Regions from separate parts of the Streptomyces sp. NPDC023838 genome, predicted to be linked through region 2. Evidence: riboswitches for the same ligand, from Rfam matches in the RefSeq annotation. Region 2 holds a riboswitch; the other holds the start of a gene.

Region 1 (3,481 bases), on a different contig from region 2:
TCATGCACGGCATGTCCGCCCGCTACGTCCTGCCCGAGTTCTCCGAGCGCACCGCCACCGGGGTCCGCAGCCTCGATCCGTACTCCAAGCTCCTGGAGGAGCGGATCGTCTTCCTCGGCACGCCGGTCGACGACACCGCGGCCAATGATGTGATGGCCCAGTTCATGCACCTGGAGCACGCCGCCCCCGACCGCGACATCTCGCTGTACATCAACTCCCCCGGCGGCTCGCTCACCGCGATGACGGCGATCTACGACACCATGCGGTACATCACCTGCGACGTGGAGACGGTGTGCATGGGCCAGGCCGCCTCGGCCGCGGCCGTGCTGCTCGCCGCGGGCGCCCCGGGCAAGCGGCTCGCGCTGCCCGGCGCGCGGATCCTGATCCATCAGCCCGCGATCGCCGAACCGATCCAGGGCCAGCCGTCCGACCTGGAGATCTACGCCGATGAACTCCAGCGCGAGCGCGCGCTGTTGACCGATCTGCTGGCCCGGCACACCGGGCAGTCCACCGAGCGGATCAGCGCCGACATCGAGCGGGACACCATCCTCGACGCCGCCGCCGCGGCCCAGTACGGCCTCGTCGACCACGTCATCACCAGCCGCAAGAACTCGGCCGCCGCGCAAGGGAGGTAGAGCCGTGCTGCCCGAACTGCCGCCGCTGCCCGCGCTGACGCGCGCCGAGGGCGAGTTCGTCGACGCGTATCTGGACGCGCTCGACAAGCTGGGCCGGATCAACCCCGCCCGGCACAACGACACCTACGGCGCGCTGCGGGCCGCGCAGGCGCTCGTCGGACGGGCCGTGGCCCTGCGGGACGCGCTGACGACGATGCATCTGCGCGGCGAGACGGAGCTGCACTCCGAGACGCTGGCGCGGGTGCTGCGGATCCTCGACGGGGAACGCCGGGCGGGCCGCCTCACGATGCCGCCGCCGTCAGCCGCGAGTTGACGCCGCGGCGTCCGCGCACCCGCGCGCTGGTACGAGTGGGCGTCCCACGTTCGGACCATCCGATGGTCCGAACGACGGACCGCAAATGTTGCTCCGAATGCGCAGACACCGACCGGAATGAATCGTTCCGTCGCCGGTACGACGCAGGTCGGACACCCTGTCAGAAGTGTTGAAACATCGATGTCCACCCGAACGGGTCAGTCGTGAGGAGCCTCACAAAACGCCGTTTCGGCTCGGAAATCCGACACTTCGTGAGCCAAGATCCCTTCCGACGACAAGCCCCCGCCACCGCGGCGGGGCGGTCCGGGCGGACGCCGAGTCCTGCCGCCGTACCCGGACGACTGGTCGAACGAGTGGATCGGCAGGAGTGGAGGACCCGATTACGGCGGGCCCACCGGGAGACCGGGAGGCCCTTGGGGTGAAGCCGCGACAGCGGCCGGGCGTCTTCGCCAGTCCGAACCCGACAGGTCATCCTTCGCAGGCGGTTTGACGAAGGGTCGCGCATGTCTGCGCAGAAGAACTACGTTCCGTCCCTGCTGACCCGAGTCGGCGCGGTCTCCGCCCTCACCCTCGCCGCAGTCGGCGGCACGATGCTGGCGCCGGGCGCCAGTGGTGAGGCGAGCGCCGCGACACTCGCGACGAAGGCGCTCAACGTCGCCGCGTCGAAGAAGGGCGCGCCTTACCAGTACGGTGCCAGCGGCCCGTACCGCTTCGACTGCTCGGGGCTCACCCTCTACTCGTTCAAGCAGGCGGGCAAGAAGCTGCCGCGCACCAGCCAGCAGCAGTACAACAGCACCCGCCACATCACGTCGTCCGCGCGCGAGCGCGGGGACCTGGTGTTCTTCCACTCCGGCTCGAACGTCTACCACGTGGGGATCTACGCCGGGGACGGCAAGATATGGCATTCCCCCAAGAGCGGGTCCGTGGTCCGGCTGGAGAAGATCTGGTCGAAGAGCGTCTGGTACGGGCGCGTGCGCTGACGCAGCCGACACGGGCCGGTGAGCGTGGCGGGCCGGGCAACCCGCCCGCCCGCGCTCACCGCGCCCCGTGCTCGCTCACAGGCAAACCACCCGCCAGCCGCGTCCCCAACCTCACTGGGCAATACACCTAGGTCTGCACCGGCGCCGTCCACGGCAGCGCGATCCAGACGGTCTTGCCGCCCTCCGGCGTCGGCGTGACGGAAAGCCGCCCCCCGTACTCGGCGGCGAGCCAGCGGATGATCACCATGCCGCGTCCGTTGTCCTGCTGGACGGCGGCGGGAAGACGTTTCGGCCAGCGGGGGTGGCTGTCCGTGACGCCGATGTGGAGCTGCTCGTCGCGTTCGAGGCGCAGGTCCACGGTGAAGGTGGGCGACTGGCCGAGGGTGTGCTGCACGGCGTTGGTCGCGAGCTCGGAGACGATCAGGCGGATCGTGTCGGCGGTATCGTCGTCCGACGGAAGACCCCACTCGGTGAGTACGCCGGCGACATGCCTGCGGGCGGCGGAGACCGAGGCGGGATCGCTCGGCAGAGTGACGGTTGATTCTTGGTGGTCTGCCATGGCGACGCTGTCCCTTTCCCACCCGGGCCGGCCTGCTGGACGCGCAGCGAGCGGACAAACGCGAGGACGGCCCGGACTTGTGCTTCGCGCCAGAGTGCCACTCATCGTGCCGCCGGATGCGCCGATCCACCAAGATGTGCATATATCTGTCGCTCAAAGCGGTGAACTCTGCGACGAAGGACCGTATTTGGGCGCCACACTTGCCCATCGCCCGCATCCCGGCCGGGTGGAAGGAGACCGACATGTGGCACGGCCCCGCGGTACGCCGCCGCAAACTCGGCGAGGAACTGCGCCGGCTGCGCTGCGCGGCCGCCCTCACGAGCGGCGAAGTCGCCGGGCACCTGGGCTGGCACCAGTCCAAGGTGAGCCGGATCGAGACCGGCCGCAGCGGAGTGAAGCCCGTCGACGTGGCCCTTCTCCTTGAGGTGTACGGGGTTGAGGACCCCGAACTGCGGGCGCTGCTCGAAGCGCTGGCGGGAGCGGCGGACGGGCGCGGCAGCCAGTGGTGGCAGGCCTACCGGGGACTGCTGCCGCCGCAGTACCGGGACTTCATCAGCCTGGAGTCACAGGCGTCGGCGGCGCGCACCCTGGAGACGTCCGTGGTGCCGGGGCTGCTCCAGACTCCCGAGTACGCCCGCGCGGTGACCCGGGCGGCCCTCGGCGGGCTCGACCCGGCGCGGGTGGACTCCCTGGTGGAGGTGCGGCTGGCACGCCAGGAGGTGCTGCGGGCCGATCCGCCGCTGGAGCTGAGCGCGGTGGTCGACGAGGCGGCGCTGCACCGCGAGGTGGGCGGGGCGGCCGCGATGCGGCGGCAGTTGCGCCACCTCCTGGAGGCGGCTCAGCTGCCGCAGGTCCGGTTGCGGGTGCTGCCTTTCAGCAGCGGTGGCCATATCGGCCTCACCGGACCTTTCATTATCTTCTCCTTTCCGCACATTTCCGATCTGGACGTGGTTGTTATCGACCACTTGACGAGTAGCCTCTATCTCGAACGGAG
Region 2 (3,481 bases):
CGGGGCCGGGCGGGGCCCCGCCGGTGCCGGGCGCGGCTGATCGCCACGGGCGCGGACCGGCACTAGGGCGGGCAACTGAGGCGGGCAACTGAGGCGGGCGCTGCGGCGGGGCGCTGAGGCCGCACCCGGTTGGCCGAGGTGGGCTCGCCGCGCGCGGCCGAGCCGGACACCCTGGGTGGGGCGCGGAACGTCGGCGGCCCATGCGGACGGGCAGGAGACCACACAGGTGCGGCAGCGATCGGACGGCGGCGGCCGGGAGGGCTCCCGGCGGCTCGCCCTGGCGCGCGCGCTGCCCCTGGTGCTGCTGGTCGCCGGGATCGTCCTCGACGCGGCGACGCCGCCCGACCTGACCGCCGCCGCCCTCTTCGCGGCCGCGCCCCTGATCGCGGCCCCGTTCTTCGGCCCGCTCGGCACGGCCGTCGCGGGCGCCTCGGCGGTCGCGGCGGTGCTGCTCACGGAGTATCTGCACGACATCCCCAGTACCGGCGAGGCGGTCAGCGAGCTGTTCACCGTCACCACCGTCGGCGTGCTCGCCCTCTTCACCAACCGCATGCTGCGCCGCAGCGGCGAGCGCCTCGCCTCGGCACGGGTCATCGCGGAGACCGCCCAGCGCGCCGTGCTGCCCACGCCCGCTGAGCGCATCGGCGGTCTCCAGGTGGCCGCGCGGTACGAGGCGGCCCAGGCCGGCGCTTTCATCGGCGGGGACCTCTTCGCCGTCCAGGACACGCCGTACGGGGTGCGCCTGGTCGTCGGGGACGTGCGGGGCAAGGGGCTGGAGGCGGTGGAGACGGTGGCCGTGGTCATCGGGGCGTTCCGGGAGGCGGCCGAGCAGGAGACGACCCTGGAGGCGGTGGCCGGGCGGCTGGAGCGCGCGCTGACCCGGGAGGGCGCCCGGCGCGACGGTCTGGACGCCGTCGAGGGGTTCACCACGGCCGTGCTCGCCGAGATCCCGCGCGGCGCCGGGTCCGTACGCCTGGTGAACCGGGGTCACCCCGAGCCGCTGCTGCTCCACGCCGACGGGGCGGTGGACGTCCTCGCCCCGACCGACCCGGCCCTGCCGCTGGGGATGGCGGACCTGGGGGTGTGGCCGGACCGGGCCGACGCGTACCCCTTCCCGGCCGGGGCGACGCTGCTCTTCTACACCGACGGCCTCTCCGAGGCGCGCTCCATCGATCCGCCCGGGGTCTTCTACGACCCGTACGAGCGGCTGCGCGGCCGCATCTTCCCAGGACCGGCCCAGGTCCTGGACGCGCTCGTCGACGACGTGCGCAGACATACGGGCGGGGGTGCGAACGACGACATGGCGCTGCTCGCGGTGGGGCGGCCCGGCGAGCGGCAGCCGGAGCGGCGGCGGACGATGCCCGTGGTGCCGTGACGGCGCGTAGTCGAACAACCTCCCTGCGCGCAACAGTTGACACACCGCCATCAGTTGTCCCCAACGATCACCGGGAACAGCTTGGAATCCGGTCCCGCTGTCTATTAACGTTCGATAACGCAGCGCGGTCGTCCCAGCCGTCGTCATAGGCGGCACCGCGCGCGTGCGCCGAATCCCGCGAGGGAACCGGGGAACCACCAACTTGGGGTGAATCGGGCACCTTTGCACCTTCGAAAGGTGCCCGTAGGAGACCTTCCTGCTCCGAACCCGTCAGCTAACCCGGTAGGCGAGAAGGAAGGAAAGGAGTGCGCCTCCGTGGCGTCCAACGAGCCTGCCCTCGGCACCCCGCCGGTTCCCCCCGTCTCCCTGTACGGGCCCGCGCCCAGTGACACCGAGGTGTGGGAGGAGTGGGACCCCACCGAGGAGTCCGTGCGCTCCGTACGCGGCAGACACCGCGTCGCCAAGCAGCGCGGCGGACTCGCCCGCAGCTCAACCGTCCTCGGCGTCGGCGTCATCGCGGCCGTCGGCGCGGGCGGCATGGCCAGCGCCCAGACCAAGCCGCCGGTCTCCATATCCCTGCCCGACTCGGTCGCGAACAACCTCCCCGACGTCAAGTCCCTGCCGGGCGTGGGCACGCTGATCTCCGACATCGCGGGCGACGAGAAGGCCGACCCCTCCCCGGCCGACCGGGCCGACCAGGCCGTCGCGAGCGCCCCCCTCACCATGGCCGGCGTCTCCCGGGCCGACGCCGAACAGGGCGCCACCGGCGCCGGCGAGGCCCTGCGCGCCCGCATCCTCCAGCAGGCCGAGCAGCAGCAGAACGACGCCGAGGCCGAGGCGAAGGCGGCCGCCGAGAAGGCCGCGGCACAGAAGGCGGCGGCCGAGGCGAAGGCCGCGCAGAGCGCCGCGGAGCAGAAGGCGGCGGCCGAGAAGAAGGCCGCCGAGGAGGCCGCCGCCAAGAAGGCGGAGGAGGAGCGGCTCGCCGAGCTCGCCAAGAGCTACTCGCTCCCGGTCGCCTCGTACACGATCACCTCGACGTTCGGCGAGGCCGGCTCGATGTGGTCCTCCGGCCACCACACCGGCCTCGACTTCGCCGCCCCGACCGGCACCCCGCTCAAGGCGATACACGGCGGCACGGTCAAGTCGGCGGGCTGGTCCGGCTCGTACGGCTACCGCACGGTCATCGAGCTGGAGGACGGCTCCGAGCTCTGGTACTGCCACCAGTCGTCGATCGCCGTCAGCGCGGGCCAGAAGGTGACGACCGGCGAGACGATCGGACGCGTCGGCGCCACCGGCAACGTGACGGGCCCGCACCTCCACCTGGAGGTGCACACTCCGGGCGGGACGGGCATCGACCCGATGGGGTGGCTGCAGTCGAAGGGCCTCAACCCGTAAGTCCGCCGCAGGGACGCGGGCGGGGGCGCGGAATAGCCGTGGCCCGCCCGCCCGTTGCACCCCCCATGACCTCTTTGCGCCCCCTCGGCTCCTCCGACCTCTCCGTCTTCCCGCTCGCCCTCGGCGGCAACGTCTTCGGCTGGACCGCCGACGCGGCCGCCTCGTTCGCGGTGCTCGACGCCTACACCGCGGCGGGCGGCAACTTCGTGGACACCGCCGACGCGTACTCGTCCTGGGTCCCCGGCAACGAGGGCGGCGAGTCCGAGGAGATCATCGGCAAGTGGCTGGCCGAGCGCGGCAACCGGGAGGACGTCGTCGTCGCCACCAAGGCGGGCGCCCACCCGCGGTTCAAGGGGCTGGCGGCCCCCACGATCAAGGCCGCCGCCGAGGCGTCGCTGCGCCGGCTGGGCACGGATTACATCGACCTGTACTACACGCACTTCGACGACGAGTCCGTCCCGGTCGAGGAGATCGTCACCGCCCTCGACCAGCTGGTGCGGGAGGGCAAGGTGCGCGCCGTAGCCGCCTCCAACATCTCCCCGGAACGGCTCCAGGACTCGCTGGACTTCTCCGACCGCGAGGGCCTCACCAAGTACGTCGCCCTCCAGCCGCACTACAACCTGGTCTCGCGCGACACCTACGAGGGCCGCCTCCAGGACACCGCCGCCCGCTCGGGCCTGGCCGCGGTTCCCTATTTCGCGCTCGCCTCCG

What was found. Region 2 has a riboswitch for cyclic di-AMP ahead of AB0G17_RS04365 (M23 family metallopeptidase). Riboswitches for the same ligand answer to the same signal wherever they lie in the genome.
Region 1: it holds a riboswitch for cyclic di-AMP, as region 2 does, so the genes downstream of both, AB0G17_RS15890 (C40 family peptidase) here and AB0G17_RS04365 (M23 family metallopeptidase) in region 2, are expected to answer to the same signal.

The regions. Positions count from the first base shown of each region.
Region 1 covers NZ_JBFAAD010000011.1:498-3,978, reverse strand. The annotation lists gene AB0G17_RS15900 (ATP-dependent Clp protease proteolytic subunit) at 3-635, shown strand; gene AB0G17_RS15895 (hypothetical protein) at 640-948, shown strand; cyclic di-AMP (ydaO/yuaA leader) riboswitch at 1,264-1,448, shown strand; gene AB0G17_RS15890 (C40 family peptidase) at 1,452-1,928, shown strand; gene AB0G17_RS15885 (ATP-binding protein) at 2,056-2,487, opposite strand; gene AB0G17_RS15880 (helix-turn-helix transcriptional regulator) at 2,730-3,481, shown strand, end outside.
Region 2 covers NZ_JBFAAD010000003.1:21,894-25,374, reverse strand. The annotation lists gene AB0G17_RS04375 (hypothetical protein) at 1-66, shown strand, start outside; gene AB0G17_RS04370 (PP2C family protein-serine/threonine phosphatase) at 227-1,375, shown strand; cyclic di-AMP (ydaO/yuaA leader) riboswitch at 1,532-1,679, shown strand; gene AB0G17_RS04365 (M23 family metallopeptidase) at 1,742-2,770, shown strand; gene AB0G17_RS04360 (aldo/keto reductase) at 2,836-3,481, shown strand, end outside.